2 linked regions of the Hoeflea sp. 108 genome follow. The protein of the gene in region 1 interacts with the protein of each later gene in a pairwise test. Links are inferred from orthologs where the notes say so. Each region holds a gene or a part of one and is shown on either strand. Other genes may lie near its edges.

Region 1 (15,760 bases):
TCGAGGCGGACGAAAGCGTCGGCTCGCAGAACTACGCAATCTTCCGCGGCGCGATCGCCGAAAAGCCCGCCAACTTCGCTCTCCCCGTGATCGCACCGGCCTATGAGGAGCCGGAAGAGATCGAGGACGAGATCGTCGTCGAGGAGGAAGAGGAAGAAGAGGTCGTCGAGGCAGAGGCACAGCCGGCCCGTCAGCAGCAGCAGCCTTCCGCGCCTGCCGGAGAAGGCCACGACCGCAAGCGCCGCAAGCGCCGCCGCCGTCGCGGTGGCCGCGACCGCGATCAGGCAGCGCCGGCCGAGGCCGGCGCTGACAACGTTGTTGCAGTTGCAGCCGAAGGCGAAGCCGAGATCGTTGCGGACGCAGTTGCGGCCGACGAGCCTGCAGAGGCATCCGAGGCGGCTGCCGCCGAAGACAGCGGATCGAAGAAGCGTCGTCGCGGCAAGCGCGGCGGCAAGCGCAACCGCAAGGAAGACGGCGACGAGTTGAACGCTGTCGATGGCGACGAGGCCGAGACTTCGGAAGCGAGCGCCGAAGCAGTTGTCGTCGAAGCCGTGACGGTGGACGCCGTCGCGGAGGAAGCGGCAGCCGAACCGGTCGCAGAGGCGAAAGCCAAGAAGCCGCGCCGCACCGCCAAGGCGAAGAAGGCTGCCGAAGAAACCGTGGAGGCGCCGGCAACGGACGCTGCAAGCGACGCTGAACCGGAAGCCGACGCCAAGCCTGCGAAAAAGGCGGCCAAGCCGCGTGCACCGCGCCGCAAGGCAGCCGCGGCTCCCGCCGAAGCGCCTGTGGTGACGGACGAAGCACCGGCTGTGGCTGAAGAAGCGCCGGTTGCACCCAAGAAGGAGCCGGCAGTTGCGAAGGCTCCGGCCGAACCGGTCGTCACCTCGGCGGTCGAAGCCGACGCTGACGGCGAAGCCAAGCCCAAGAAGGGCGGCTGGTGGCAGCGTAAAAGCTTCTTCTGAACTAGCTAATATACTGAGATAAAAGACCCCGGCAGACAATTGTCTGACCGGGGTCACTAGTTTTTGAGATTATCTATCTTGCCGTCTGCTTGCTTTGCGCCGATATACGGCGCGGCGCATGAAAAGACTCATATATTACGGCACAATGCTAAAGAGGGACGGCCGATGACGAACGATAGCAAGATCGACATTTTAGGACTGACTGCCCACATCGTCAGCGCCTACGTGGAAAACAACAAAGTACCGGCCACCGGTCTTCCCGACCTCATCGCCAGCGTCAACAACTCGATCCTCGCGCTCGACAAGCCGGCTGCGGAACCGGTCGAGGCACAGCAGCCGGCCGTGAACCCGAAGCGCTCGGTTTTCCCTGATTACATCATCTGTCTCGAGGACGGTAAGAAGTTCAAGTCGCTGAAGCGGCATCTGTCCGTCGACTTCGGCCTCTCGCCCGAAGAGTATCGCGCCAAGTGGGGCCTGCCGGCAGATTATCCGATGGTTGCGCCAAACTATGCGGCTGCCCGTTCACAGCTGGCCCGTACCCTCGGCCTCGGCCGCAAAGCCGGCGAAACCCAGGCAAAGCCGCGCGGTCGCGCCAAGAAGGCCTGAACTTTCCAGTGAATTCTGCCGCTCCGGCGTTGCCGGAGCGTGCTCTTATCCCGCAGCAACCACATCGGCCGAAAAGCGCAGCTCGCGCATCGGCCTGACGCGCAAAGTCGTCTGGTTGTAGAGCGGATGGGCCTTGTAGGCCGCCAATGCTTCCTGGTCTGGAAATTCCGCGTAGACGACGATATCGATCTCGTCGCCGAATGGATCGACCTTGGTGTTGATCGTCACTTCGAAGACGGTCGAGTGCGGAATGCCCCCAAGTGCCGAGAGTTCCTCGCGGATCGTCTCGATTTCCTCTTTCCGCCGCGCACTGAAGAACACGATGTGCCGGATCAAGCCGCGATTCCTTCTGCTGTCTTGCAGCCGCCTTTTGGTTCGGCTTTTCGCCGCCGTCAATCGGGCAAAAGGAAGCGCAGGCGACAGAAAGGCGTCAGCCGGTCACCATCCGCACGACGCGGTGGACCTCGCGCACAGTCGTGCCAACCGCCCGGCTCTGGTTGTAGAGCACGTCCCAGATCAGGAACAGGGTGATGCTCATGATCACCACGACATAACGCATGGCGGGGCCTCCAGGCAGATCAGGGAATGAATGCCGGCTGGCGGTCGGCACCATCCGGCAACATTAGACCTCACTAACATTTACGAAAGATGACCGCCCTGGCCGAAATGTCAGCAGCGTCCCGCTGGCATATCGGAGCATGCCAGATGTCCCTTGAAGTTCGCGATTTTGCCGGTGAAGATCAGCACAGGATTTCATCGCGGTGGACGGCAGTCTTGGCGAAAGGAGGCCAAGTCTAAGCCCTTCCCGGTTGGCGGCGTGACCGGCGGCACGTCTCATCCGGCACAGGCACTCGATGGAGAGGCTTGCAACAGTGGCCCGACAGCGCTGAGCCGGGCAATTGGATTTGGGACGTCGAGATGGCCCAGAACAAATCGGATGGACCTGGCAGCGGCGTGACGCGGCTGCATGAAGGCAATATCGCCGACTTCGCCCGCGGCCTGCCGGCGCGCGTACGCATGGCTCTTTCGGCGGCGCTGCATCTGCCGCGCGGCACGCTGAAGGTAAAGATGCCCGACGGGCGCAGCGTGCTCGTCGGCGGCAAGGCGCCCGGCCCGCAGGCCGAAATCGTGCTGCACAACTGGAACCTGCCCGGCCGCGCCTTCAGCGGCGGGACCATCGGCCTGGCCGAATCCTACATGGACGGAGACTGGGAAAGCCCCGATGTCACCAGCTTCCTCGAACTGTTCGTGGTCAATTCCGAGGCAGGCGAGAAGATCGCGGGCGGCGCAAACTGGCTGCTGACGACGATCCAGCGCGTCCGCCACTGGCTCAACGACAACACACGCAAGGGATCGAAGCGCAACATTTCGGCCCACTATGACCTCGGCAACAATTTCTATCGCCAGTGGCTCGACCCGAGCATGACCTATTCGTCCGCGCTTTATGCTACCGGCGCCAACGACCTCGCCGGCGCCCAGGCGGAAAAATACCGGGCACTGGCGCGCGACACCGGCATCGGCGCAAACGACCACGTGCTTGAGATCGGCTGCGGCTGGGGCGGCTTTGCCGAGTTCGTCGCCCGCGAGATCGGCTGCAAGGTCACCGGGCTGACGATCAGCCGCGAGCAATTCGATTTTGCCCAGAAGCGCATCCAGGAGGCAGGCCTCGCCGACAAGGTGACGCTCAAGCTGCAGGATTATCGCGACGAGGCGGGCAGATATGACCGCATCGCCTCGATCGAGATGTTCGAAGCAGTGGGCGAGAAACACTGGCCAACCTTCTTCGCCAAGATGAAGGACAGCCTGCGTCCGGGAGGCACAGCGGGGCTGCAGATCATCACCATAAACGAGGCCGCCTATCCGATTTACCGCAAGCGCCCCGACTTCATCCAGCGCTACGTGTTTCCGGGCGGCATGCTGCCCACGCCGGCACTGCTCAAGTCGCTGGGTGCCGACCATGGGCTCGACTTCCTGCGCGAGCGGGTCTTTGCGCAGGACTATGCGCGCACCCTGGCGGAATGGCGGGCCCGTTTCTGGTCGTCCTGGGAGCGCATCGTGCCGCTCGGCTTCGACGAACGCTTCAAGAAGCTCTGGGAGTTTTATCTCCACTATTGCGAGGCAGGCTTCCGCGCCGAATACATCGACGTGCGGCAGGTGGTATATAAGGCTTAGGCGATCCACACACGCCGCCGGTCTTGGCTACAGGAGGCTGCGATGCGCGTCCTTTGGGCTTGTTGCATAACGCTGGCACTGACGACGGGCGCCTACGCCAAAATGGGCCTGTCGTTCGAGTGGGGACCGACACAAAAGTGCTTCGATCCCAAGTCGCCGCCAATGTCGCTCTCAGGCGTGCCAAAGGACACGGAAAGCCTCGACATCCGCATGGTCGACCTCGACGCCACAGGCTACCCACATGGCGGCGGCAAGGTGGCATACCAGGGGCGGAAATCCCTTGCCTATGGCGCATTCACCTACAAGGGCCCCTGCCCGCCCAGGCCGCATCGCTACCAGTTCACGGCGAAGGCGATCGACGCCTCGGGCAAAGTGCTGGCCACAGCCACCGCACGCCGCAAATTTCCGGAATAGTCTTTCCGCCGGCTGTGCTTGCTCTCAACCGTCACCTGGCTTCGCCCGCCGAATTGTTCTTGGAATAGACTTCATCCTGCTCATTTTAGCCGTGAAAAAGCCTGCTCGCCGTTCTGTATGTCTCTCGGGCCGGGCATCGGAGCGAATCGAGACATGCGCAAACGCAGTATTTTCCTGCTCCTGGCCGTGGCGGCCACCGGGGCCATCTACCTCAACAACACGTCGCTGCTCTCAAGTCGAGCCGCCGGAAAGCCGGTGATTCTCGCCCATCGCGGCTTGTCGCAGGAGTTCGACAGTGTCGGCCTGGAACGCGACACATGCACCGCCGAGCGCATCCGCCCGCCGCGGCACGATTATCTCGAAAACACACTCCGCTCGATGAAAGCGGCCTTCGAACGCGGCGCCGATGTGCTTGAGTTCGACATCCACCCGACGACCGACGGCAAGTTCGCGGTGTTCCACGACTGGACCGTTGACTGCCGCACCGAGGGTACGGGCGAGACGCGATCGCATTCGATGGCCGAGCTCAAGAAACTCGACGTCGGCTACGGCTACACGGCAGACGGCGGCAAGACCTATCCGTTCCGGGGCCTGGGCGTCGGTCTGATTCCGTCGCTAGACGAGGTTCTGGCCGAGTTTCCGGACAAGCGTTTCCACATCAACGTCAAGAGCAATGACGCCCAGGAAGGCGAACGGCTCGCGGCATTCATCGCGACCCTGCCGCCCAGCCGCCAGGACGACCTGGCGGTGCTTGGCGGCGACCGGCCGGTGCAGGCGTTCAAGCAGGCCTTGCCCGGTATCAGGACGCTGTCCAAGCAGTCCCTGAAGCGCTGCCTGATCCGGTACCAGGCGCTTGGCTGGAGCGGCTACGTGCCCGACGAGTGCCGCAACCGGGCAATGCTGTTGCCAACGAACTTTGCGCCCTGGCTGTGGGGATGGCCCAACCGGTTCCTGGACCGGATGGCAGCGAGCGGTACCGAGGTCTTCCTCATCGCGCCCTATCATGGCAGCGGCTTCTCGGAAGGCATGAACGACCCCGAGATGATCGACGCCCTGCCCGAGGGCTATTCCGGCGGCATCTCGACCGACGCCCTCGACATGATCGCTCCAGCCCTCCAGCGGCAGGCGCTCTGATCGCACAAATGCAAAAGCGGCCGGGTCACTCCGGCCGCTCCCCTAGCCAGTTCCAACGATCAGAGAGTGATGCGGTATTTGGCGAAACCTTCGGCACCCTCGCCAGCCGGCTCGATCTTGACGGCCTTGACCTCCGATATGTGGTCCTTGGCCTTGGGACCGGTCTCGAAGATCACCGAGGCACCTGCAACCGGTGCGAACGACCAGTTGGCGTCGGCCGACGGATTGATCGTGCCCTGGTCGACGATGTAGCGCACGATCACGTCGCGGTTGGTATCAGGCGCCTCGAAAACCAGCTTGGACGCGTTGATCTCTGGGAAATTTCCGCCACCGCCGGCGCGATAGTTGTTGGTGGCGACGACGAACCTGGCGGCCGGATCGATCGGCTTGCCGTCGAACATCAGATCGACGATGCGGTTCGAACCGGCGTTGAGCACGGCACCCTTGGGATCGTATTTCGGCGGCTGGGCCAGGTCGATCTTGTAGGTCACGCCGTCGATGACGTCGAAATTGTAGGACGGGAAGTCGGCGTTGATCAGCACTTGGTCGGCCTTATCAGGCTCGACCTTGTTGAAGATGCCGGCCGACATCTCCAGCCACTCCTTCACCTGCGCGCCCGTAATCGCCACGGCCTGCACGGTGTTGGGGTAGAGATAGAGGTCGGCCACGTTCTTGATGGCGACGTCGCCCGCCGGCACGTCGGTGTAATAGTCCGGACCACCGCGGCCGCCCGACTTGAACGGAGCGGCTGCCGAGAGCACCGGCAGATCCTTGTGCTCGGTCGCCTTCAGCATATCCTTGATGTACCAGATCTGCGCCTGGCTCACGATCTGTACCGACGGATCGTCGGCAACGAGCGCGAAATAGGAATAGAGCGGAGCAGACGTCTTGCCGACAGGTGTGCGCACATAGGCGAGCGTCGCCTCATGTTCTTCCTTGGCTGCGGCCTCGACCGCGGCCTTGCTCTCGACATTGGGCACGACCTTCTTGTCGACACGCTTGAAGATCGGCCGCGCTTCGCTTGAGGATTTCACCACCTTCCAGGTTTTGCCGTCGCGTTCGAGCAGCAGGTCGATCAGGCCGAGATGCGAGCCCCAGAAGCCGCCCATGACACCGGGCTTGCCGTTGATGGTGCCCTTGGCGTTGTCGAGGCCCTCGATCTTGTCGAATTTCGGACCGGGGAAATCGAGATGGCTGTGGCCGGTGACAATGGCGTCGATGCCGTCGACGCCGGCAAGCAGGATGGAGGCGTTTTCGAGATTTTCGCCCTGTTCGAGCGTGCCCATGCCCGAATGCGAAAGCGCAATGACGATGTCGGCGCCCTCTTCCCTGATCTGCGGCACCCAGGCCTGGGCGGCCTTGACGATGTCGCGGGTCATCGCCTTGCCGTCGAGATGGCGCGAATCCCAGGTCATGACCTGCGGCGGGACGAAGCCGATCAGGCCGATGCGGATCGGATGCTCGGCGCCGGAGCCGTCCTTCACCTTCCTGTCGAGGATCACATAGGGCTTGAGGAACAATTCGTCCTTGGTGGCGTCGCCTGCCAGCTGGCCCTTGGTCAGGTTGGCGCAGACGAACGGGAAATTGGCGCCGTTCAGCACCTTGAACATGTAGTCGAGGCCGTAGTTGAACTCGTGGTTGCCAAGCGTCGAGCAATCGTAGCCCAGCGTGTTCATTGCCTTGATGATCGGGTGGACGTCGCCGTCCTTCATGCCGCGCTGATAGGCCATGTAGTCGCCCATCGGGTTGCCCTGGAGGAAGTCGCCATTGTCGACAAGCACGGAATTGGCGGCCTCGGCGCGGATGGCGTCAATGATCGAGGCGGTGCGGGCTAGGCCCATCGTGTCGTTCGGCTTGTCGGCGTAGTAGTCGTAAGGAAAGACGTGGACGTGTAGGTCGGTCGTTTCCATGATGCGAAGATGGGCCTGGTTGGCCTGGGCGCGCGCCGCGAACGGGTGCAGCATCACGAGTGCGCCCGCGGCAGCTGAGCCCGCGAGAAAGGAACGACGAGAAATCGGATGAAGCGTGGTGGACATTTCATTCTCCAGGGAAATGAAGTGACAGTATTTAGCCGGCGTCCGAAAGATCAAATCTTGCGCCAAAATCCCCTGAAGTCCAGCCGACTCGCATGACAGGTTCGCGACAAGTTGTGAGGAATGCATTGGTCCAGGAAATTTGCGACCTCTTGGGCCATGGCATGTCGCCGATTGACCACAAGCATGGTGCGTGCAGGACTAGGCTTCCGCAGTGTTTGAAATCCCGATGCATCGCCCGGAACGCGTTTTCGGAAAGCGCGATGCGCAGATACAGCCAGCTAGAGCGTCCTCGTGCGTTCATCCGGACACAGGCGCTTCAGGAGGTCCTGACATGGGCGATCTCGACGACGACGGTCCGGCGCAATACGCCTCACCTCCCTGTTTCATGCATGAGCTTGATCCGGAGTTCCGTGCCCCGTCGCCGCCCGATTGGGCCGAGGTGCGGCGCTGGCGCAAGGCTGAGCGCGCACGGCTGATCGAACACAGGCTGGAGGTCTCAGCCGACGCACGGACGGCCATGGCCGGACTGATCGCGCAAGGTCTCGACAAGATTGTCGGCGACGTTGCCGGCAGGCTGGTCAGCCTCTACTGGCCCTTCCGAGGCGAGCCAGACCTCAGGCCTTGGCTCGCCTCGGTCAATGCTCGTGGCGGCAAGACCGCGCTGCCAATCGCCATCCAGCTGGGCCGGCCACTGACCTTCAAAGCCTACGCGCCGGGCGACAAGCTGGAGCGCGGCGTCTGGAACATTCCGGTGCCGGCTACCGGACCGGAGGTCATTCCAGACATCGTCATCGCCCCTTTGGTCGGCTTCGACGGATCGGGCTACCGGCTTGGCTATGGCGGCGGCTTCTTCGACCGCACTTTGGCGGCGCTGCCGCGCAAGGCTTTGGTCATCGGCATAGGTTATGAGTTGGCGCGCCTGCCAACAATCTATCCGCAGCCCCACGACATCCCCATGGACAGGATCGTCACCGAGGCCGGCGTCATCCGGTGAGGGCTCACCTCAGGCGAGTTCGGGACGCATACCCATTGCCGTGCGATCGACGACCTCGCGCAGCGCAAAGGACGAGTTGATCTTGGTGACATGCGGCATGGCCGACAGCCATTCCTTGTGGATGCGCTCGTAATCAGGCAGGTCGCGCGCGGCGATACGCAGGATGTAGTCGTATTCGCCCGACATCAGGTGACAGGACAGGATGTTGGGGCAGCGTTTCACCGCGATCTCGAATTCGGTCAGCGTCTTTTCGAACTGCCCCGACAGCGAAATGTGCACGATGACGGTCATCTGGTGACCGAGGGCCGCGTTGGACAGCCGGGCGTGGTAGCCGGCGATGACGCCCGACTTCTCGAGATTGTCGAGGCGGCGCGAACAGGCGGACTGCGACAAGCCGACCTTCTCTGCCAATGCCGCGTTCGGCATGCGGCCATCCTTCTGCAACGCATCGAGGATGGCGATATCGATCCTGTCCAACGGCATTCTTCGAATTTCCTTCGACTATCTGCCAACCATGCGCAAGAAATATCGATCCGGCCTCCGAAACACAATTCATTTCGCAAACATATTCGGGCCGATTCGTGATTCACTTTCTCCCCTAAGGGAACATGGCCGGAAAGGCTGCGGAGGAGCAGGAAATGCGCGTAGGTTGCCCAAAGGAAATCAAGAACCATGAGTATCGCGTCGGCCTGACGCCGGGTGCGGTGCGCGAATATGTGGCGCATGGCCACGAAGTGCTGGTCGAGACCGGCGCAGGTGCGGGCATCGGTGCCGACGACAATGCCTATCGTGCCGCCGGTGCGCAGATCGCCAGGACGGCTGAAGAGGTGTTCACCCGCTCGGATATGATCGTGAAGGTCAAGGAGCCGCAGCCGAACGAATGGGTGCAGCTGCGCGAAGGCCAGATCCTCTACACCTACCTGCATCTGGCTCCGGATCCGGACCAGACGAAGGGCCTGCTGGCCTCTGGCGTCACGGCGGTTGCCTATGAGACGGTGACCGACGATCGCGGCGGCCTGCCACTGCTGGCGCCGATGTCGGAAGTCGCCGGCCGCCTGTCGATCCAGGCTGGCGCAACCGCACTGCAGAAGGCCAATGGCGGGCGCGGCGTGCTGCTCGGGGGCGTACCGGGCGTGCTGCCGGGCAAGGTCGCCGTCATCGGCGGCGGCGTGGTCGGCCTGCATGCAGCGCGCATGGCGGCTGGCCTCGGTGCCGACGTCTCCATCATCGACCGCTCGATCCCGCGCCTGCGCCAGCTCGACGACCTGTTCGCCGGTCGCGTGCACACGCGTTATTCGACCGTCGAAGCGCTCGAGGAAGAATGCTTCTCGGCCGACATCGTCGTCGGTGCCGTCCTGATCCCCGGTGCTGCAGCACCCAAGCTGGTCAGCCGCGAGATGCTGTCGGGCATGAAGAAGGGTGCGGTACTCGTCGATGTCGCAATCGACCAGGGCGGCTGCTTCGAGACCTCGCATGCGACCACTCATGCCGATCCGACCTATGAGGTCGACGGCATCATCCACTATTGCGTCGCCAACATGCCGGGCGCAGTGCCGGTGACCTCGGCGCATGCGCTCAACAATGCCACGCTGCACTACGGCCTGGCGCTGGCCGATCGCGGGCTGAAGGCGCTTGCCGACGAGCCGCATCTGCGCAACGGCCTCAACGTCCACCGTGGTCGCATCACCAACCGTGCAGTCGCCGAGGCGCTCGGTTACGAGATGATCGAAGCCAAGGCTGCACTGGCTGCCTGAGTCGGCTTCAACAGCCGAAACGCCCGTCGCAGCAATGCGGCGGGCGCTTTCATTTCGGCATTTAAGGTATTGATCTGTTTTATTCTCTCTAACATTCGCCGGATACACCCAAAAATGTTTCCGACTAAATGTGCATTGACCCGATCTGTGACATTTTAGCTGCATCGCACGCAACGTAAGCGTGCCAAAACTGCCTGCACTGGTAGTGGGGTAGTAACATGAAATTTTCGAAGACCATCGCAACGCTTCTTCTCGGCGCATCCTCAATTGCAGCACTGGCATCGTCGGCATACGCGGCAGATGCAGTTGCAACCGAGGCACCGGCCGCCGGCTTCAACTGGAGCGGCGTATATGTCGGCTTTGGCGGCGGCGTGGGTGCGGTCGTAAGAGGCACCGAGGTAGTTGCCCCGGGTGGTAGCCCCACCCAAGGCCTTATGGATCTTGGTGGAGATGGCGTATTTGCAGAGGTGAGCGCAGGCTACGACTACTTGGTTTCGGAACGAGTGCTGGTTGGCGGCTTCATCGACGCTCACGCGGGCAACATCGCGTTCTCTGTCGAGAACATGCTGGGCGCCGGGGAACTATCGCTTAAGAACAAGTACGGCTTCGACGTTGCCGCCAGGGCGGGCTATCTGCTTACCCCTACGACCTTGGGATATGTGCTCGGCGGCTATACTTGGCAGCACATCGAGCTAGATGCACCTGGAGCCGTGCCTTTCGATACTGACAAAAATCGTAGCGGATATGTGCTCGGGGTCGGCATGGAAACCGCAATTAGCGGCAACTGGACCCTCAAATCCGAGTATCGCTACGCCAACTATGGCAACAACATCGCTATTGAGGACCTTGGGGGTGGAGCGCTCAAATTTGAGCCCACAACACATACTTTCCACATCGGTGCCAACTATCGCTTTGGCGCACAAAACGGCGGCGGTACATCTTTCGCCGCTCCAGCCTATAGCTGGACGGGCTTTTACGTCGGTGGGGCACTTGGTGCTGGGGCCATTGTAGATGAGCTAAAGGACCCTAGCGGAACTACCAGTATCCATGGCATCGGCGGCGAAGGTCTGTTTGGCGAGTTGAATGTAGGCTACGATCACGAATTCAATGGCATATGGGTGGCCGGCCTGCAGCTTGGCGGCCGATATTCGGGCATGACCACCCAGTTGTTCGACGCCTCTGCGTTCGGTGGTCCGAAGTATGAGGGCAAGGCCGATTATGGCTTTGACTTGCTCGCTCGAGTTGGCGCCAAGCTGAACGAGACTACTCTTGCCTATGCGCTTGGTGGTTATAGCTGGCAGCACGTCGAGGAAAAAATGTCCGTTCCCGGCCTCAGCGAGACGAGGGATTGGAGCGTGAACGGATTTTCAGTGGGCGGCGGACTTGAGACAGCCGTTTCAAACAACGTATCCGTCAATCTTGAGTATCGCTACTCACAGTACAACGGTCATGACAACGAAGATGGATCGGAGACTATCCCTGCCTTCCACACTGTCCGTGTCGGCGCGAAGTACAAGTTCAACTAAGCCACGGGCTTAGCCAGATGAGACAAGGCCCGTGGCAGCGATGCCGCGGGCTTTTCCATTGGCGAAATCAGGCGACAAATTCCCGAGCGTCCGCTTCAGCCAGCTCGATCCGGCACTGGTAGCAATTGTTCCTGGCTGAGCGCATGTGGACATAGGCGACGTCGGGGCGCCGGAGCAGCATGGCTGCCGTCTCAACGATCTCGGGCGTCTCCGTTACCATTCCAGTCCCGTAGACGATGCGATTGTCGGTGCTGTAGCCGCGCAGGATGTAGTCGCGCGTTTTGCTGAAAAGTTCAGGCAACTCGGCACCCTCGTCGGCACGCAAGCATTCTTCCGCATGAAGGAAGATGGGTCCCGTCTCGGCATAGGGCTGGAGTTCGGGAAACGGCCTGTAAGCCAGGATCAGATAGGACTCGCCTGCCCCTACATTCTTGAGGCAGTGGCGGCAGGGTACGCCGACACCGTCTGAAATCTTGCGTTCCGGCCGCATGCCATAGGCATCCGGCGCGCCCTTTTGAAGCGCCCTCACCTCCTGGGACGGCAGTGCCTGGAAACGAACGGTCATGACGACGATCTCCTTGTGACCTTCTTGCTGGATTGCCGCAAGCTAGGCTTGGAGGAGCATGTCGCCCACCCGATTTGCTACACTGACAGTGTTTCGTCCATCAGCGCATCGAGCACCCGCACCAACCCCGTAAATTCACGCACACGCCTGATCGCGAGCAGCGTGCCGGCGACATAGGGCACAGCCGATGTACCCGCATCGTGGCGGATGACCAGGCGCTCCTCGGGCAGGCCGAACACGGTCTCGCAGGACAATTGATAAGACGGCAACCGCAGCGAATGAACCTGCACAGCCGTGCCCTCACCCAGCGTCGCACCGCGCGCCTCCGGGTGGCCGTATATTTCCGACTTCGGCAACGCCGTCGGCGCGCCCCTGATCTCCGATAGGGTCTCAGCCAGTTCGAGTGCTGTGCCCGACGGCGCGTCGGGCTTGCGGGCGCTGGCGTAATCGATGATCTCGACGTCGGGAATGTATTGCGCGGCCATCAACGCGAACTTCTTCATCAGCGTCGCCGTGATGGAATAGTTCCCAGCCGCGACCACACCAACGCCATTGGCACGTGCCGCCGCATTGATCTCGCGATAGTCGGCCGCGCCGAGACCGGAGGTGCCGATGATGACATGCCGGCCGCGTTCGATTGCCTGCATGACATGGCCTTTGACGGCCACCGGCTTGGTGTAGTCGACGACGACATCGGACGGCACGTCGAGCGCTTCGCTCAGGGACGGCCGAATGGCGAGGCCGATCGGCTGGCCGTTGGCGGCAACACCCGCATCGTGGCCAGCAGCGCGGCGAGCCACCGCGCCGACCAGTTGCATGTCGCCCTGCGCCAGTATCGCCGGAACCAGCGCCCTGCCGACCCACCCCGTGGCGCCAGCCATCACTACCTTGGTCGTCATCTCCCCTCCCAATATCGTCATTTCATTTTGGTATACTGTATACCATCGAAATCAGCGTGAATAAAGCCCGGCTTTTCGGGCCGGGCTCTGGGGTATCGTAGCGATCGCTGACGAAGATACCGAATCGACTACCGGATAAAGGCGTCGTAGCGGCGCAATGTGACGCGGCGGTTCTGCCAGTTCTCGTTCTGGGTCGGCACCAGCAGGAATTCCTCGCCGTAGCCGACGGTTTCCAGCGCATAGCGCGGAAGGCCGAATTCGCGAACCAGCGTCTGCTTGAGCGCGGCGGCGCGCCGCTCCGACAGCGCCTGATTGGACGCGTAGGAGCCGACCGCATCGGTGTGGCCCTCGATCAGCACGCGCGCGCCGGGATCGCGGCGCAGGATGCGCTCGAGCGCATTGGCGATATTTTCGACCTTGCCATATTGCGAATAGGGAACCTCGGCCGAGCCGAAGGCAAAATTAATCGACTGGATGTCGATCGACGGGGCCATGCGGCGCAGGTCCGGCCGGCGCTTGAATTCGCGCACGGTGACCCGCTGGTTCGGCTTGAGCTTGACCGTCGGCGCGGCTTGCAGCTGGCGCTCGATCTGCGCAGCCGAGGGCGTCGTCGCCTGGGCGGCGGCGAAGGAAGGGGCTGCGATCAGGGCAATCAGTGCGGCAGCAACGGTACGGCGGTTCAGCATCTACATTCTCCTTTCACTTCGACTTCGCAGTCGAACCTGTTGGCGCGGAAAATGCCTGAAGCAACCTGAAGATGGGATGAACGGTCCATTCACACGCGCACTGCCGATATCTGGCACCGGGCAACCGGTTCTCTTCAGTTCTGCTAGCGCATAACGCTGGCGGAGCGCTCGGCAAAAGTCATGGTGCGTACTGTCTCGCCCTTCTGCGCGACGGGCGAAAAACCCAGCTTCTGATAAAGCGAAAGGGCGGCGGGATGATCGAGCGTGCAGGTCTGCACTGTCACCTTGCGTGGCTTGTACGACCATGCTGCCGCTATGGCTGCGCCCAGAAACCAGCGGCCCAGCCCCTGCCCCGTCGCATGCTCCATAATGCCGAAATAAGCGAGCTCAACCTCGTCGGGCAGATGCGGCTTGAGATCGAAGAAGCCGGCGGGCGCGCCGTCGAGGTAAAGCACCCTGATGTCGCGATCCTCCCGATGGAGACCTGCCGCAAGTTCCTCGTCGTTGAGTCTCAGGATATTGACCCAGTGCCATTTTCGGCCGACGCGGTCGGCGAGGTAACGATAAAAGTGAAGCGGTATGTCGCGCGTCCTCAGCAGCGCGATCTGTTTGTTGACAGGCAGCGGCGGCGAATAGGCCGGCGGCACCTGCATCTCGAGAAAGGTCACTGTGACCGGGATGGTCTCGCTGCGGTCCGCGCCCATGCTCAGGCTTTTCCCGCAACCACAGGTGTATCCGACAGCCCGCCCCATTCGGTCCATGACCCGTCATAGAGCCTGACGTCGCCATGGCCAAGCGACTGCAGCGCGAGCGTGATGACGGCGGCGGTGACGCCGGAGCCGCAGGTGGTGACGACTGGTCTGGAGAGGTCGAGCCCCGCGTCTTCGAGCTTGGCCTTCAGGCGATCGAGCGGCAGGAATTCGCCATTTTCCGACAAGGTGACCGAAGGCACGTTGCGCGCACCCGGCATATGGCCGGAGCGCAAGCCCTGACGCGGCTCCGGGTCGGTGCCCTCGAACCGTCCGGCAGAACGCGCGTCGGCGATCTGGGCGCTGCCCGACTGGACGATGTCGCGCATCTCCGTCAGCGAGACGACCTTGGAAGCATCGTAGTCAACATGGAAGACATTCGGCGCAGTCCTGGTGGGCTCAGCGGTCACCGGCCGGCCATCGGCCTTCCAGCGCCCGAAACCACCATCCAGGATGTAGACCTGGAAGACGCCCATGATGCGGAACATCCACCAGACGCGTGGCGCCGACTGGAAGCCAGGACCATCATAGATGACGATGGTGTCGTCAGCCGAAATGCCCATCGAACCGGCATGGCGCGCAAACAGCGACGCCGACGGCATCGTGTGCGGCAAGGTCGAATCGGGATCGACAACCAGATCCTGATCAAAGAACACCGCGCCCGGAATATGGGCGGCGTCATACTCCTTGCGCGCATCCCGGTTCTGCGCCGGCATGTACCAGGACGCATCGACGATCGACAGTCCGGGCGTTCTCAGCCGCTGTTCGAGCCAGTCAGCGTCGATGACGAAGGCGCTTTTGTCGCCCATGGCAGTTCTCCGGTTCAGTTGGCGGGCATCGCGCCGAAGCGGATGCGGAAGCGGCGGTTCTCGCGCCCTTTCTTCTCGATCTTGCCGATATGGATCTCGCCGATCTCGGCAGTGCTGGCAACATGGGTGCCGCCGCAGGGCTGGCTGTCGATCGAGGCATTGTCGCCGATGCAGACGAGCCTGATGCGGCCGGTGCCGGAAGGCGGACGAACGTTCTTCGACTTCACCAGCGTGGGATTGGCGGCAAGCTCATCCTCCGAAATCCAGCGCGTGTAGATCGGATGGTTGGCCTGCACGAGTTCCATCAGCCTGATGGTGACGTCTTCCTTGGTGAAGCCGGCATCGGGGATATCGAAATCGACGCGCGAATCCTCCTCGCCGACGGCTGCACCTGTTATCGGATAGGGGCAGACCACCGTAAGCAGGTGGCAGGCTGCGTGCATGCGCATCAGCA
Region 2 (15,717 bases), 680 kb from region 1 along the record:
TGGACGGGGGGAAGGGACGCGCGAAACCGTTGCGGCCAGCCTCCTTCTCCCCATCACCAACCGGGGAGAAGGTCCCGCAGGGGGATGAGGGGCAGCGCCGCGTTGCGGCCCCTACTCGGCTGTGCCTTCTTCATATTCGGCCGACATGGCCAGCCACTTGTCTTCGTGGCCATTGAGCTGGGCCGATAGCTGCGAGCGCTCCTTGGCGAGTTGCGTCGCCGTCGTCGGATCCTTCTCGTAGAGCTTCGGGTCGGCCAGTTGGTCCTCGATCGTGTCGATGCGCTTGCGGATACGATCCATCAGCGCCTCGGTGGCGCGGATTTCCTTGGCCAGCGGCTCGAGGGCGGCGCGCCGCGCGGCGGCCTCGCGGCGCTTGTCGGCCTTGGAGGCCTTGTCGGCCTCACGCTCCTTGCGCCGGTCGCCGGACACACCCGTCACCAGCGTCTTGTAGTCCTCGAGATCGCCGTCATAAGGATTGACCGAGCCGTCCTTGACCAGCCACAGCCGGTCGGCCGTGGCTTCCAGCAGATGGCGGTCGTGACTGATCAGGATGACGGCGCCCGGGAACTCGTTGAGCGCCATAATCAACGCCTCGCGGCTGTCGATGTCGAGGTGGTTGGTCGGTTCGTCGAGGATGAACAGGTTCGGCCCGTCAAAGGCGGAAAGCCCCATCAACAGCCGCGCCTTTTCGCCACCCGACAGATCTTTGGCGGCGGTGTTCATCTTCTCCGTGGGAAGGCCGAACTGGGCGACACGCGCCCTCACCTTCGATTCCGGCGCGTCCGGCATCAGTCGGCGCACATGCTCGTAGGCGTTTTCTTCCGGCCTGAGGTCGTCAAGCTGGTGCTGGGCGAAGATCGCCACCTTGAGGCCTGGCGCAATCGTCACCGATCCCGTCTCGGCCTGAAGGCGTCCGGCAAGCAACTTGGCAAAGGTCGACTTGCCGTTGCCGTTGGCGCCCAGAAGCGCGATGCGGTCGTCGGCATCGATGCGCAGCGTCATTTTCTTCAGGATCGGCTTATCGGCCTGGTAGCCGACATTGACCTTGTCGAGAGCCACGATCGGCGAGGCTACCGTCTTCACCGGCTCGGGAAAGCTGAACGGCCTGACATTGTCCTCGATCAGCGCCGCGATCGGCTTCATCTTCTCCAGCGCCTTGATGCGCGACTGCGCCTGGCGTGCCTTGGAAGCCTTGGCGCGGAAGCGGTCGACAAAGGATTGCAGGTGCTTGCGCGCCGCTTCCTGCTTGACGCGGCCCTTTTCCTGCAACTCCCGCTGCTCGGCGATCTGGCGCTCGAACTGGTCGTAGCCGCCGCGCCAGAAAGTCATCTTCTTCTGGTCGAGATGGACGATCGAATTGACCGCGCGGTTGAGCAGGTCGCGGTCGTGGCTGATCAAGAGAACCGTGTGCGGATACTTCGACACATAGTTCTCGAGCCACAGCGTGCCTTCGAGATCGAGATAGTTGGTCGGTTCGTCGAGCAGCAGCAAGTCAGGTTCCGAAAACAGCACGGCCGCGAGCGCAACGCGCATGCGCCATCCGCCCGAGAAGGACGAGGCCGGCCGCCGCTGCGCTTCGTCGTCGAAGCCGAGACCGGCAAGAATGGTCGCCGCGCGCGATTCCGCCGAATGCGCGTCGATGTCGGCGAGGCGGATGTGGATCTCGGCAATGCGATGCGGATCGGTGGCCGTCTGCTCCTCGGCGAGAAGCGCGGTGCGCTCGACATCGGCCTTGAGCACGATGTCGATCAGCGGTTCCTCGGTACCGGGCGCTTCCTGCGCCACCTGGCCGATGCGCGTGTTCTTCGGCAGGCTGATGCTGCCGGTTTCCGAGCTGAAGTCGCCAGTTATCGCTTTGAACAGCGTGGTTTTGCCCGTGCCGTTGCGGCCGACGAGGCCCGCCTTGGTGCCGGCAGGCAGGGTCAGCGACGCATGATCGAGAAGCAGGCGTCCGGCGATGCGGAGGGAGAGATCGTTGATAATAAGCATGACGAGAGGGTTTCTGACGAAGAGTTCCGACAATGGCAAGTGCGTGCGCACCATCAAGGGCGCAACGCATGGCCAAAAATAGCTACCGAACTGAAGGTTCAGGCGTAAGCCGGCCGGCCCACGCGGTGCATGGCACCTTCGGTTGCCTCGCCGCCGACTGCTGCCGCGTGACCGTCGAGCGATGCCGGCGGCGGCGATGCATATCCAAGGGCAAAGAGCACCGCCGAGCCGGCAGCGAATGCCGCAAAGAGCATGAACATGCCCTGCCCGCCAAACGCACCGAGCGCCAGCCCGCCAAGCAGCGGCCCGAAGAAATTGCCCACCGCGCACAAGGAATGCGCGCCGAAATATGCGCCGCGATTGCCGTCGTTGGAGATGCGGTCGACCAGCACATATTCCGAGGGCACGACCAGCACCTCACCGATGGTGAACAGCACCATGAAGCCGATCAGCATTGTGGCGCTGGTGGCGAAGGCAAAACCGACCTCGCCGCCGAGGAACAGCAGGCACCCCAGGACCATTGCCTTCATCGGCCCGATCCGCTCGATCAGCATCCGTGCAGGCGCCGTGGCGAACACAACAACCGCCGCATTGGTGGTGACCAGCCAGGCGAAAATCTTGACCCCATCTTCCAGATTGGTGGTGAGGTACTGCGACAGGGTCACCGACCACTGGCCGTAAACGGCAAGCAGCAGCGTGCCGCCGCCGAGATAGAAGATCAGCCGGCGATCCCTGAGCGTGGCGACCAGCCTGCGGAAGCCCGGTATCTGCGCAGCAGCGCCGGCACCAGCCGTGCCGACGAACACAGCCGGAACGATCAAGAAGATCGCAGCCGAGAAGGCAAAATGAACCGCGCCTGCGATGAAGAATGGCATGGGCGAATTGGCGCCAATGGCAATGCCGATCATCGGCCCGACGGCCCAACCGGCATTGATCACCAGATAGCGCCAGGAAAACACCTTGAGCCTAAGCTTTTCAGGGGCCGCGTCGCTCATCAGCGCGCGCGAAACAGGCTCATAGACGGCTGCTGCCACCGACGACACGATATGGGCAATGGCAAAGGCGGCAACCGACTGCGCCAGACCCAGGCCGATCAATCCAAGGCCGGCGAACAGCAGCGCGACTGTGAGTACACTGCGGCGGCCGATCCGATCCGAAAGCGTGCCGGCAAAAGGGCTTGCGGCTGCACCGAGAAGCGGACCTGCACCGATCAGCATGCCGATGGCAGCGGGACTGAGGCCGAAATCCTGCTGCAGGCGGATCGCGAGGAAGGTGAGCGTCATGCCACGGGCGATCGCAACCATGCCGGAGCCCGCGATGAGCAGCAGCACGATCGTCTGGCCGGTCTTTTCGCCGAAGGCGCGCAAGGGCATTCCCCATGGTTCGAAACGTAGCCGACGGCGGGCGCAATTGCCCATTCCACGACCATAGCCACCCTCTGTCCCAGTTGTACCAACAAGGCAAGCGGCCGCGACGGCCGGATCTCATGATCCAGACAGGCTCATGACATTTTTTCGGGAAGGGCCCTCAGCGAAGACCGGCGCGCCCTGCCGAAAAACGAAACGGCCCGCGAAGCGCGGGCCGTCCGAAATCACCACTGTCGCCGCTTAGCGGCTGGCCATGCGCAGAAGCTTGCAGAGTTCGCGCAGGTCGCTCTCGAACGCCATCGGGTTCGAAAGCACCATGTTGCAACGCTTGACATAGGCCGCCACCTGCGCCTGCGACATGCCGCCGATCACGCCCGGATTGATGACGCCTGGACCGCCGGGGCCACCAGGACCTCCCGGACCGCCAGGACCACCAGGGCCACCCGGCAGACCGGGACCGCCGATGGTGACGCCGAGATCGAGCAGATTGTTCCCGCCAACACCAACAGTGGTGCTGACCTTGGCCAACCCGCCTGTACCGCCGACATTCGCGCCGAGATTGGCGTTGAGGCCGCTCGAGCCGCCCAGCGTTGCCTTTGCATTGGCGTCGACGAGGCCCTTGCTGTTGGCTACGCCGGCATCGACATTGGCGTTGAGACCCTTGGCGCCGCCGACGCTGGCGTTGACGCTGGCGCTCGCCAGCCCCTTGCTGCCGCCCGAACCGAGCCCGACATCGGCATTGATGCCGCCCGAGCCGCCCACGGTCGCGCCGATGCCCTTCGAATCAATCGAGACGCCAAGTCCCTTGCTACGATCGCCGATGTCCAGCGCGCTGGCCGGCGCGGCGAGCGCTACAAAAACAATGCCACCCGCCAGTGCAGTTGCGATTGCCTTGGAAATGCCAGTCATGGATGTCTCCCTGTGGTTGCCAATCCAAACAACCAGCCACCAGAAACTGGTTGCCTGCGCAGTAACGATCCCACTGGACTGAAAGTTTCAGCCCACCACGGAGACTGACATCTTTCTCAATCGATAGTCAAATCGAGTCACAACTTATAGTAAAGCGTATTAAAAACTTTCATTTGTGTGCAAACAATTTTTCCGTTTGCATGCAAATCGTAATTTAATTCTAATTAAGCATAATTTCGGCCTACTTCCGACCTTTGGAAATAGATCAAGTCGAGGTTTATCGAAGGTCGCCTCAACACGGTCAGGATCATATGCGCCTGGCCGCGATGATGGGTCTGATGGTTGAAGAGGTGGGTCAGCGCAGGTGCCAGACGCTGCGAAATGGTACGCATGTCGGTTACTGTCATATAGGTGAAGCGGCCGGCGAAGGCCTTCTCCTCGAGACCATCGATCCATTCGACGATGCGCCTGTCCTCCGCCTCGCGGGCCGTCGTCAGTCTGGCAAGGTTCTCGTGCAAGATCGCGTCAAGCGCCGACGGAGCATCGCCCAGGCCCGTGAAGCGCTTCAGCCAGATGCGGTCCGCGGCGAGCAGGTGGTTCAGGGTGCCGCGCATCGACTTGAAGAAGGCACCGACGTCACGGCCGAAGTCTTCTTCGCCAAGATCGGCCGCAGCGCCATAAACCTGCTCGTTGGCCCATTGATTATAGGCGGCCATCATCCTGAAATGCTGCTTCATCTGATATTCCTTGGTGCTTCGAAACCGTCTGTCCTTCCTAAGTGCATCGGAAAGCCTCGCCAATGACCATTCTGTTCTACGATCTCGTCGGCAGCGATGCCGCACGCCCCTTCAGCCCGCATTGCTGGAAGGTGGCGATGGCGCTGGAGCACAAGGGGCTCGATTACCGCGCCGTTCTGAAGCGCCTTGTGGAAGTGCCAGAGATCGAAGGCGGCGTCTCGAAGACGATCCCCGTCATCCGCGATGGCGACAAGGTGATCCCGGATTCGTTCGCCATCGCGCTTTATCTGGAAGAGGCCTATCCAGAGCAACCGTCGCTGTTCGAAGGCCCGGGCGGCATGGCGCATGCACGCTTCATCGAGCGCTGGTCGCAGCTGACGCTGCATCCCTATATCTCCGTGGCTGCGCTCACGGCCCTGCACGCCATGCAGGACGACGAGAATGCAGCCTATTTCCGCAAGAGCCGCGAAGCCCGTTTCGGCAGGCCCCTTGAAGAGGTAACCGCCAGCCGCGATGCCAGCCTCTCCAGCTTCCGCGCTTCTCTGGAGCCGCTGCGCAGTATGCTGTCCTACCAACCGTGGATCGGCGGCGAGCAACCTTTGTTTGCCGATTACATCGTCTTCGGCGCGCTGCAGTGGGCGAGGATCGCCACCCCCTACCAGCTACTCGAAGCTGCCGACCCGGTTGCCGAGTGGTTCGAGCGCTGTCTCGACCTTCATGGCGGCAAGGGGCGCAGCATCGCCGCGGCCGCCTAGTCCCCCTTGGCAATGCAGCGGGCGGCCTGTATAGAGCCCGCCACACTGCAAAATCCCAGAAATCATAAGGACCAGACATGGCGATCGAACGCACCTTTTCGATGATCAAGCCGGACGCAACCAGGCGCAACCTGACCGGCGCAATCACCAAGATGCTTGAGGATGCGGGCCTGCGCGTCGTCGCTTCCAAGCGCGTGTGGATGAGCCGCCGCGAAGCCGAAGGCTTCTACGCCGTTCACAAGGAACGCCCCTTCTTCGGCGAGCTCGTCGAGTTCATGTCGTCGGCTCCGACGATCGTCCAGGTTCTCGAAGGCGAGAACGCCATCGCCAAGAACCGCGAAGTGATGGGTGCCACCAACCCTGCCAATGCTGCCGAAGGCACCATCCGCAAGGTCCACGCCCTGTCGATCGGCGAGAACTCGGTGCACGGTTCGGACGCTCCTGAGACCGCTGCCGAAGAGATCGCCTACTGGTTCTCGGGCACCGAAGTCGTCGGCTGATCCAGACCGTCGGCAACGCCTGACAAGGCGTTGATCCAGAATCGAAAAGCCGGGGGTTTGCCCCGGCTTTTTCTTTCTCCTGTTGTTCGCTCCTCGACAGGCCGAGGACGCAATCGCCGCCTGGTCGAAGCCTTCGACCTAAGCTGGACGGGCCATCAGTCTTTTCAAAGAGTTACCTGACAAGCCACAGAAAACGATTCAATCAGCCGCCATCGCCGAAACGCAGGATGTCCTTGCCGTCCTTGTCGGCGAGGATCAGCTTGCCGCCGTCCAGACGATAGGACGTCACCTGGCCAAGGGCCTGGTGATAGCGGTGCTCCTGATCCATCACCGCCTGCTCGCAGGCCATGAAGGTCGAGCCGAGCGGGCCGAAGGTGATCGCCTTGCCGTCGACCTTGGCCTGGCCGAAGAAGTTGTTGCAAGCGCCACGGCCGGTCACGCCACCGGCCGGATCGATGCGCAGCGTCGAAGGCGGCGCGTCAAGGACGTCGGCACCGCCGATCTGCTCCACCACCCATTCGCGGTCGAAGATGTCGTCCTTGGCCGGTTCGCTGGCCTGGCTCACCATCTTCAGTACCATGCTCTGCGGCACGGCGTTGAGCGGATCGACCGAGTAGCGCTCGTCATTGATGAACCAGAGGCGGTCGTCGACCGTGATGCGCGCCTGAAGCGCATAAGTCATGCCCGTCCGGATGGCGACCGGATCGAAGCGGACCTCGAACTTGATCGGCACCTGCCCGGCCGGATCGATCTTCTGCTGGCCGATGACAGTGGACGGAGCATCGGCCAGCGACACGTCGACCAGTTGCACGGTCAAAACTGCGTGAGGCGGCAATGCGATGCGTTCGCGATAGAGCACCTCGCCTGAAATCGTCTTCTCTTCAGCCATCGCCATGTCAGGTACTGCAAGCATGCCGATCAGCAGCGGCGCAAAGCCGAAAACGATGAATTCCGCGAGCTTGCCCAGCATGGTTGTCTCCCCGAAATGCGTTGTTGCCTGGACGCGGCATGACTGTTGCTGTCATCCAGTTCCGAAGGTGCAAAGGATTGCGGTGGTTCCGTGGCCGCCCGTCGCTCCAAGACGGCCACCGACTGTCATGGCCGGGCCCAGCGCGCCGCGGCAGCTTCGTCACTTTCCTTGGCATCCACCCAGTCGCCGGCACTGCCGTCGGCGCGATGCTCCTTCTTCCAGAAGGGCGCTCGCGACTTGAGATAATCCATCAGGAAACTGGCGGCCTCGAAGGCGGCCTGCCGGTGCTTGGAGGCAGCAACGACGAGCACGATGTTCTCGCCCGGCCTGACCCGTCCGAAGCGATGAATGGCGGTCATGCCCGACAACGGCCAGCGCTCCAGCGCTTCGGCCGCGATCCTGGAGATTTCAGCCTCGGCCATGCCCGGATAATGTTCGAGTTCGAGTGCCGACAACGTGCCGGCCTCGTCACGGCACAGACCGGTGAAGGTGACGACAGCACCGACATCCGCCCGACCCGCAGTCAGCCGGCCGATTTCCTGGGCGACGTCGAAATCCGCCGCCTGGATGCGCACCATGGGCACGACGGCGGAGGTCATGGCTCAGCCGCCCGTCATCGGCGGAAACAGCGCGATCTCGCGCGCACCGGCAACCGGCTGGCGGTGATCGACATGCTCCTGGTTGATTGCGACCCGTATCACCTCGGGATGCTGCAAGGCGCTTTCGAACTCTTCGCCGCGCGACTTGAGCCACAACAGAAGATCGGAAACCGTCTTCACCTCGGCTGGCAGTTCGACATCTTCTTCTGCCTTGCCGATCCGCTCGCGCACCCAGGCGAAATAGATGAGTTTCATACGGCTCACTCGTCCATGATGTGCTTCAGGCCAGCACGGAAATAGTCATAGCCGGTATATAGCGTCACGATCGCCGCGATCCAAAGCAGCACGAGACCTGTCTGGGTGGTCAGCGGGAAAATCTTGTCGCCGGCAGGTCCTGCCAGCAGGAAGGCGATGGCCACCATCTGGATCGCCGTCTTCCACTTGGCGAGCTGGGTGACGGGCACACTGACCTTCAGCGCCGCCAAATATTCGCGCAGGCCCGAGACCAGGATCTCGCGGCACAGGATGATGATGGCCGCCCACAGCGACCAGCCGGCGATACCGCCGCGATTATCGGTGTCGGCGGCTAGCAGCAGCAGGCAGGTGGCAACCAAAAGCTTGTCGGCGATCGGGTCGAGCATCCTGCCGATGTTCGAAGTCTGCTTCCAGGCGCGCGCAAGGTAGCCGTCAAGATAATCGGTGATGCTGGCAATGACGAAAATCGCCAAGGCGCTCCAGCGCGCGAAGTCGGACGACTGCAGACGTCCTTCCAGGAAGAAGCAGAGCACTACCATCGGCACGGCCAGGATGCGCGCATAGGTCAGTATGTTGGGCAGGTTGAATGCGCGCTGGGCCATGGTCTCGAATGCTCTTTTCGGTCTGCCTAAGTGAAATCAGAAGCGGGCGTCAGGGGTCAACTGCCTATCGCTAGGCCAACATGTTTGCGAACGACAATCCATCACCCATTATCGTGAAAATGGTTGTAAACAAGGCGGGCAGTCGATTCAGAGATGCCTTCCACCGCCATCAGGTCGTCGACGGCAGCACGGCTCACCGCCTTGGCGGTGCCGAATGCCAGAAGCAGCGCGCGCTTGCGTGACGGACCGATGCCGGCGATCTCGTCAAGCGGGTTCTTGACCATCTCCTTCTTGCGCCGCGCCCGGTGCGAACCGATGGCGAAACGATGGGCCTCATCGCGCAGGCGCTGGACAAAATAGAGCACGGGATCGCGCACCGGCAGCGAGAACGAATCCTTGCCCCTGACGAAGAAGCGCTCGCGCCCCGCCTCTCGGTCCTGGCCCTTGGCGACGCCGATCGCCACCACCCGGTCCTCGATGCCAAGCTCGGCCAGCATGGCGCGCACGGCCGTCATCTGCCCCTGCCCGCCGTCGATGAGGATGACGTCAGGCCAGGCCGGAAACGCACCGGCATCCTCGACGCTTTCGGCCTCCTCGGGCTGCTCGCCGCCATGCTCCTTGAGCAGGCGTGAGAAACGGCGGGTCATGACCTCACGCATCATGCCGAAATCGTCGCCAGGCGTGATGTCGGTCGAGCGGATGTTGAACTTGCGGTACTGGTTTTTGACGAAGCCTTCCGGGCCGGCGACGATCATGCCGCCAACGGCATTGGTGCCCATGATATGCGAGTTGTCGTAGACCTCGATGCGAACGGGCGGCTTTTCGAGGGCAAAGGTCTGGGCAAAACCTTCCAGCAGGCGAGCCTGGGTCGATGTTTCCGCCAACCGGCGGCCCAATGCCTCGCGGGCGTTCTGCGCGGCATGGTCGACGATGTCCTTCTTCTCGCCGCGCTGAGGCACAGAAAGCGTGACCTTGTAGCCGGCGCGGGTCGACAGCGCTTCAGCCAGCAGTTCCTGTTCTTCGACAGCATGTGACAGCAATATCGAGCGCGGTGACGGCTTGTCGTCGTAGAACTGCGCGAGGAACGAGCCCAGCACCTCGGCGGCTTCGAGCGACGAATCTGCCTTCGGGAAATAGGCGCGGTTGCCCCAGTTCTGGCCGGTGCGGAAGAAGAACACCTGGATACCGGTCTGCCCGCCCTCCTGATGGATGGCAAAGACGTCGGCCTCGTCGATCGTCTGCGGATTGATGCCCTGGTGGCTCTGCACATGCGACAGTGCTGCGAGGCGGTCGCGATAGACGGCGGCGCGCTCGAAATCGAGATCCTCCGCCGCCTGCTGCATCTGGCCGGAGATTTCGGTCTTCACCTTCTGGCTGCGGCCGGAGAGAAAGTCCTTCGCCTCCTGCACCAGCTCGTCGTAGCCTTCGCGCGAGATCTCGCCAGTGCAGGGCCCGGCGCAGCGCTTGATCTGGAACAGCAGGCACGGCCGGGTGCGGTTGTCGAAGAAGCTGTCGGTGCAGCTGCGCAGCAGGAAGGCGCGCTGCAGCGAGTTGATGGTGCGGCCAACTGCCTGCGCCGATGCAAACGGACCGAAATAGTCGCCGCCCTTTCGCGAACGCGCGCCGCGGTGCTTGTAGATGCCGGGTGCCGTATGATCGCTGGTCAGCATGATGTAGGGGAACGACTTGTCATCCCGCATCAAAACGTTGAAGCGCGGCCTCAGGCGCTTGATGAGGTTTGCTTCGAGCAGCAACGCCTCGATCTCGGTGCGGGTGACGACGAACTCCATCGTCGCCGTCTCGCGCACCATCTTGCCGATGCGGTTGGTGTGGAAGCGCCCCTGCGCGTAATTGGTCACACGCTTCTTCAGGCTGCGCGCCTTGCCGACATAAAGCACGTCGCCGGCCGCGTTCATCATGCGATAGACGCCGGGCGCGTTGGGCAGGCGCTTGACCATGGTCTGGATGACTTCGGCACCGACCAGACCGTCGGCGTCGCCGGCATGCGCGGTCCAGTCGATGGCGGTGAACGGCAGGTCCGGACCAGAGGCCGCCGGCGCAAGTTCGTCCTCTACCGACTCGTCGTCGTCGAGTTCGATGTCGGGCATGTCTTCGGCCGCCTTGCCGCCCTTGCGGGGGCCAGAGCCGGTATCGGATTCGCGTGGACTCATTCCACCATGCCTGTCACGTCGGGCGTCTGCCATGCAAGATGCTGGCCGCCGTCGAGCGCGATCATCTGGCCAGTTACTGACCTTACCTGCCACAGATAGCGAACGGTCGCGCCAAATTCGCCAAGCTCCGGGCCGTGCTTGAGGATCAGCCCGTCGAGCTGGGCGGCAAAGGCTGCAGCGTCCTGGCGCGCGCTGGGCAGCGTCGGCCCCGGTCCGATGGCGTTGACGCGGATACGCGGCGCCAGCGCCTGGGCCATGGTGCGCGTCGCCGCCCAGAGTGCGGCCTTCGACAGCGAATAGGAAAAATAGAGCGGCGTCGGCTTGAGCACGCGCTGGTCAATCATGTTGACGATCAGGCCCTCTGCGCCGTCAGGCAAGGCAGCCGCGAAATTCTTTGCCAAAAGCGCAGGTGCCTTCACATGCAGGGCAAAATGCCGGTCCCATGCCTCCCAGTCGAAGTCCGTCACCGAGTCGCTCTCGAACACCGAGGCATTGTTGACCAGAAGCGTGATCGGCCCGAGCGCTGCCTCGGCAGCGGCGAGCAAGCTGTCGACCGCTTTCATGTCGGCAAGGTCGGCCTGCACCACCGCCGCGCGCCCACCATTGGCATTGATGGAAGCAGCCAGATCGTCGGCAGCGGCGCGCCCGTGGTTGCAATGGATGGCGACGCCGAAGCCATGAGCCGCCAGATCCTCGGCGATCGCGCGTCCGATCCGCTTGGCACCTCCGGTCACCAGCACATTGCCTTCCATGGCCGCCATCTGATCATCCCTTGCTGTTTGCCCGACAGCCGCACGCAGTCGAGTTTGGTTACCCTTCGGTAACATCAGTAAAAAGCCGTTCATCGATCTGGCGACAATGTGACGAAGCCCTTCGGCGGCGCCTTCCAATCGTCCCGCGAACCATATCGGCAGACGAGATATAGAACGCCCAACTCCTTGCACCAAGCGGCTTGCGGCAATTCGCCGACAAGGCAGCCGACAGGCGATGTTGCATTAGCGCAACGTCATGCTTCAGCCTCATTTCAGCCCGGCAATCACCCAACTTCAGGTTCGGTTCAGCCGCATTTCGACACGACATTCGGAACTGTTCGGCGCCTGGACCGTTTATCCCCCCGGACGGGTTTCAAGGGCGCCATTTTGAAAGAAAGCCAGTGTCTAGTTGGCTTAAGGAGTAAAAAATGACTGCCATTCTCAAGCACGCTCGTCCGCTCGCGGCAGCGTTCGGCCTCGTCGCTCTGGCGGCTATGCCGGCTTTCGCAGCCGACGTCGTCATGGAAGAGCCGCCGGCCCCCGCAGCTCCGATGGAAGTTGCCCCGGTCGCCAGCTGGGCTGGTCCCTATGCTGGTGTGACCGTCGGCTACGGCTTCTCGGGCACGGCCAACGACAAGACGTTCGACAACAAGATCGACACCAAGGGTTTCCTTGGCGGTGCGTTCGTCGGCTACAACTACCAGATGGACAACATCGTCATCGGCGCTGAAGGCGACATCGGCTACAGCGGCATCAAGGGCGACAACTCCGGCACGGAAGTGAAGTCGGGCGTCGAAGGCTCGCTGCGCGCCCGTCTTGGCTATGCCGTTACGCCTGATATCCTGCTCTACGGCACGGCCGGTGGTGCTGGCCAGCGCGTGAAGGTGTCGGATGCAACCGGCAGCGACTCGAACACCGCCCTTGGCTGGACCGCCGGCGTCGGCACCGACGTCAAGCTGACCGAGTCGGTCTTCGGCCGCGTCGAGTATCGCTACACCGATCTCGGCACCGACAGCTACAACCTCGGTGGCACCAACCACGACGTCTCGCTCAAGGATCACCGCATCCAGTTCGGCGTCGGCATGAAGTTCTGATCCTCCCGATCGGACCAACGGAAAAGCCGGGCCTTGTGCCCGGCTTTTTTGTTTTCCTGCCGGCCGAGGGGGCGCCCAGCTGCGATGCCAGATCATCCCTGCGGGATGACGGCCTTCAACTCGGGGAATTTTTCGTCGAAACGCGCGGCCCAGCGCTTTAGGCGCGGACGCCCCTTCTCCCACTTTCCAGCGAAACGCAGTTCCATGTAGCCAATCGCCGCGCGCAGCGCGATCTGGCCGGTCGTGATCGCCTTGGGCAGCTTGGGCGGATTGGCGTTGAGCAGGTCGAGCGAGCGTGCCACCTTCGCCCACTGCTTGTCGATCCAGGGCTGATGGACGATCTCCTCTGGGCGCGAGCGGCGCTCGTAGACCATCGCCAGCAGGCAGTCGCAGATGCCGTCGGCCAAGCCTTCCAGACGCTCCGCGTCCAGGCGCTTGTCAGCGTTGCGCGGGAACAGCTTGTTGCCCGAAATCCGGTTCAGATATTGGGTGATGACGCGGCTGTCGTAGATGCCCTGTCCGTCGTCCGTCACCCAAACCGGAATCTTGCCGAGCGGGTTGACGTCGGTCAGCATCGCCGGCTGCGGGCCGGTCTCGACCGTCACCGGCTCCACCGGAATCCCGGCATAGACGGCCGCCATGCGAACCTTGGCACTGTAGGGCGAAGCGGAAGAATAAAGCAGTTGCGGCATGGTGGCTCCCTTTTCGCGGGCGACCATATCAGCGCGTGCCGCAAGGGCAACGCGCGAACAGCAAGAATCAGCCGCCACGCACCGGCGGCATCACCACCTTGTCGAGCCGGCAGGCACGCCGATCGACTTCAGGACAGGCACGGAAATCGAGATCCTTGGTCATGCAGATTCGGACGTCGCGGAGATAGCGGCGGTCACAGGTCACCGCGATATCCTCTGCGCTCATGCTGGGATTCGACTGAAGGAAGGCGCGCTCGGCCTGACCAGGCGCCAAGGTCTGGTAGTTGTCCAGGCGGCGGAATTGGGCGGGAATCTCGATCTTTTCGCGAGCGGCCCGCAACACTTTGAAATAGTCGTCCTGGCTCAGCCCCGAACAGGTGCCGTGCGTGCGCCATTCGTGGCGGATCAAGCCGGCTGATGGCATCAGGTCGTAGAGCCCGCGCAGCGTGGCGCTTGACACATCGCTGTTGCCGGTCTGGCAGTCCGAAGGATAGCCACGCTCGAATTGCGGCCACAGGCCATGCACAACGAAGGCATAGGGCCGGCCAGCGCGGCATTGCTGGCCGTTGGCCTGCTCGCCCTCCGCTTCGCAGTAGCTCGGCGACCACGACAGCGACAGCACATAAAAATCGAAGCCCTGCCCGCGCGGAACTGCGGCTGCCTGCTGCGTCGCGGGTCCAGCAGACTTGTCAGCCGCGGGCCTCTCCTGCTCGGCAGGAGCACAGGCACAAAGCGCGGAAAAGGCCGCGCCGACGAGCGCGACCTGGAGCATCCTGCGGATCATGACGAAATCCGGCCAACCTCAGCGCAGGACGCGGCAGCGGCCGTCATAGACGTTCCAGCGATCGAAGCCGGACACGCAGAACTCGACATTGTTGCCGATCGAAGCAAAGCCCATGCCCTCTTCGACCAGATACCAGATGTCGCGATCATGTCCGTCAGACAGGGTCACCTTGGCGCCGCAATAGGTGCGGCCGATAGGGTGGTTTTCGTCGGCAGCTTCATAGCGATGCTCGTGGATGCGCTGGAAATCGGTGATGGCCACCTGCGGCAGATTCGGCACGTGGCGAACCTGGTGAGCAAAGCGGCTGGTGATGCGGTTGAGCACCGACGCGTTGCTGCACAAACCGGAATCGGCGGCATAGCTGCCGGAAAGGTCGGCTGCCTGGGCGGAGCCCGCACCAAGGGCGATGGCGCCAAGGCTGGTCGTTGCGGCAAGGAAGATGCTGGCGATGCGACTCATGGTTTCCACTCCGAAGCTGCTGCAACTCAGTTTGCGGCGTCGCCGCGTCGCGGTCAAGAAGCCTCGCCGGCCAGCCATTCGACAGACCATCGCGCCCCCTTCTGCTCGGCAAGCACCTTGGCCAGCGCCGGCAGCATGGTGCGCAACTCGGCCTCAAGCTGGAACGGCGGATTGACCACCACCATGCCAGTGCCATCAAGCCTCGGCTCCGGAGAAGGTGGGCGGATGTAAAACTCGATGTCCATGATCTTGGGAATGCCGGCACCTGCCAGTGCCTCGCGAAAGGCGGCAACCGCCTTGCGATCCTTGACCGGATACCACAGCGCGAAGACGCCGCCAGGCCAACGCTTGTGGGCCCTGGCCAGACCATCGACAAGGCGGTTGAACTCGCCTTCCTTCTCGAACGGCGGATCGACCAGCACCAGCCCACGCTTTTCCTTCGGCGGTAGATGCGCGCCGAGTGCGAGCCAGCCGTCGAGTTCGATCACCTTCGTCTGGAAATCGCCCTCGAACTGGGCAGCCAGCGTTTGCGCATCCTCAGGATGCAGCTCGATTGCCGAGAGGCGGTCCTGCTTGCGAAGCAGATGACGGGCGATCACAGGCGAACCAGGATAGCTTGAAATGCCGCCCTCGGGGTTCTGCGCCCTAACAGCATCGAGATAAGGTTCCAGCAGTTCAACGGCGTCTGCGGGCAGCTTTGTCTCGACCAGTCGGCCGATTCCGTCGTGCCACTCACCCGTCTTCTGCGCTTCTTCGGAGCCAAGGTCATAGAGGCCGATGCCGGCATGGGTGTCGATGACGCGAAACGCCTTGTCCTTGCGCTTCAGGTATTCGACCAGCCGGGCCAGCACCGCGTGCTTGACCACGTCAGCAAAGTTCCCGGCATGATAGGCGTGGCGATAATTCATGTCTTGTCCGCATTCCTGCCCCAGCGCTTCGCCGGTGGCTTTGTCCTTGTCGTCCGATCGTGTCCGCGCGCCATGGAAACCGCGACACCGGCAAGGCCGGCGGCAACCAGGAAGAAGCCCGGCAGATGGGCCCGTTGGTCAACTTCCATCACCCCGCCACGCAAAACGACATCG

What was found.
Region 2: the proteins of B015_RS0111255 (region 1) and ndk interact in binary tests that used the Escherichia coli proteins (3 or more experiments, as listed by UniProt). The link is inferred for Hoeflea sp. 108 from one-to-one orthologs.

Annotation. Positions count from the first base shown.
Region 1 is NZ_KB890024.1:2,292,189-2,307,948, reverse strand. The notes cover bases 6,595-9,486. They hold B015_RS0111255 (5-formyltetrahydrofolate cyclo-ligase), read left to right. Parts: upstream 6,595-7,655; coding sequence 7,656-8,318; downstream 8,319-9,486. Other genes in these bases: ald (alanine dehydrogenase), read left to right, coding at 8,957-9,486; B015_RS0111250 (Lrp/AsnC family transcriptional regulator), read right to left, coding at 8,328-8,801; B015_RS0111260 (bifunctional 2',3'-cyclic-nucleotide 2'-phosphodiesterase/3'-nucleotidase), read right to left, coding at 6,595-7,324. Also shown: B015_RS0111295 (ribonuclease E/G), read left to right, coding at 1-962; B015_RS0111290 (MucR family transcriptional regulator), read left to right, coding at 1,128-1,568; B015_RS0111285 (Dabb family protein), read right to left, coding at 1,614-1,904; B015_RS34075 (hypothetical protein), read right to left, coding at 1,999-2,127; B015_RS0111275 (cyclopropane-fatty-acyl-phospholipid synthase family protein), read left to right, coding at 2,487-3,740; B015_RS0111270 (hypothetical protein), read left to right, coding at 3,783-4,154; B015_RS0111265 (glycerophosphodiester phosphodiesterase family protein), read left to right, coding at 4,308-5,288; more of B015_RS0111260, read right to left, coding at 5,348-6,594; more of ald, read left to right, coding at 9,487-10,072; B015_RS0111240 (outer membrane beta-barrel protein), read left to right, coding at 10,291-11,598; B015_RS0111235 (DUF1203 domain-containing protein), read right to left, coding at 11,666-12,163; dapB (4-hydroxy-tetrahydrodipicolinate reductase), read right to left, coding at 12,241-13,062; B015_RS0111225 (OmpA family protein), read right to left, coding at 13,191-13,748; B015_RS0111220 (GNAT family N-acetyltransferase), read right to left, coding at 13,892-14,452; sseA (3-mercaptopyruvate sulfurtransferase), read right to left, coding at 14,455-15,306; B015_RS0111210 (alanyl-tRNA editing protein), read right to left, coding at 15,321-15,760. UniProt on the Escherichia coli protein: Involved in the removal of 5-formyltetrahydrofolate.
Region 2 is NZ_KB890024.1:1,605,575-1,621,291, reverse strand. What follows is about bases 4,697-7,545. They hold ndk (nucleoside-diphosphate kinase), read left to right. Parts: upstream 4,697-5,834; coding sequence 5,835-6,257; downstream 6,258-7,545. Other genes in these bases: B015_RS0107860 (molybdenum cofactor biosynthesis protein MoaE), read right to left, coding at 7,353-7,545; B015_RS0107865 (YbaY family lipoprotein), read right to left, coding at 6,460-7,227; B015_RS0107875 (glutathione S-transferase family protein), read left to right, coding at 5,065-5,757; B015_RS0107880 (DinB family protein), read right to left, coding at 4,697-5,002. In the rest of the region: ribosomal protection-like ABC-F family protein, read right to left, coding at 112-1,989; B015_RS0107890 (MFS transporter), read right to left, coding at 2,088-3,362; B015_RS0107885 (hypothetical protein), read right to left, coding at 3,597-4,265; more of B015_RS0107880, read right to left, coding at 4,490-4,696; more of B015_RS0107860, read right to left, coding at 7,546-7,826; moaD (molybdopterin converting factor subunit 1), read right to left, coding at 7,830-8,081; pgsA (CDP-diacylglycerol--glycerol-3-phosphate 3-phosphatidyltransferase), read right to left, coding at 8,087-8,683; excinuclease ABC subunit UvrC, read right to left, coding at 8,785-10,854; B015_RS0107840 (SDR family oxidoreductase), read right to left, coding at 10,851-11,615; B015_RS0107835 (outer membrane protein), read left to right, coding at 12,035-12,700; B015_RS0107830 (glutathione S-transferase family protein), read right to left, coding at 12,793-13,392; B015_RS0107825 (hypothetical protein), read right to left, coding at 13,460-14,176; B015_RS0107820 (hypothetical protein), read right to left, coding at 14,195-14,635; B015_RS0107815 (23S rRNA (adenine(2030)-N(6))-methyltransferase RlmJ), read right to left, coding at 14,689-15,543; B015_RS30595 (hypothetical protein), read right to left, coding at 15,540-15,717. UniProt on the Escherichia coli protein: Major role in the synthesis of nucleoside triphosphates other than ATP. The ATP gamma phosphate is transferred to the NDP beta phosphate via a ping-pong mechanism, using a phosphorylated active-site intermediate.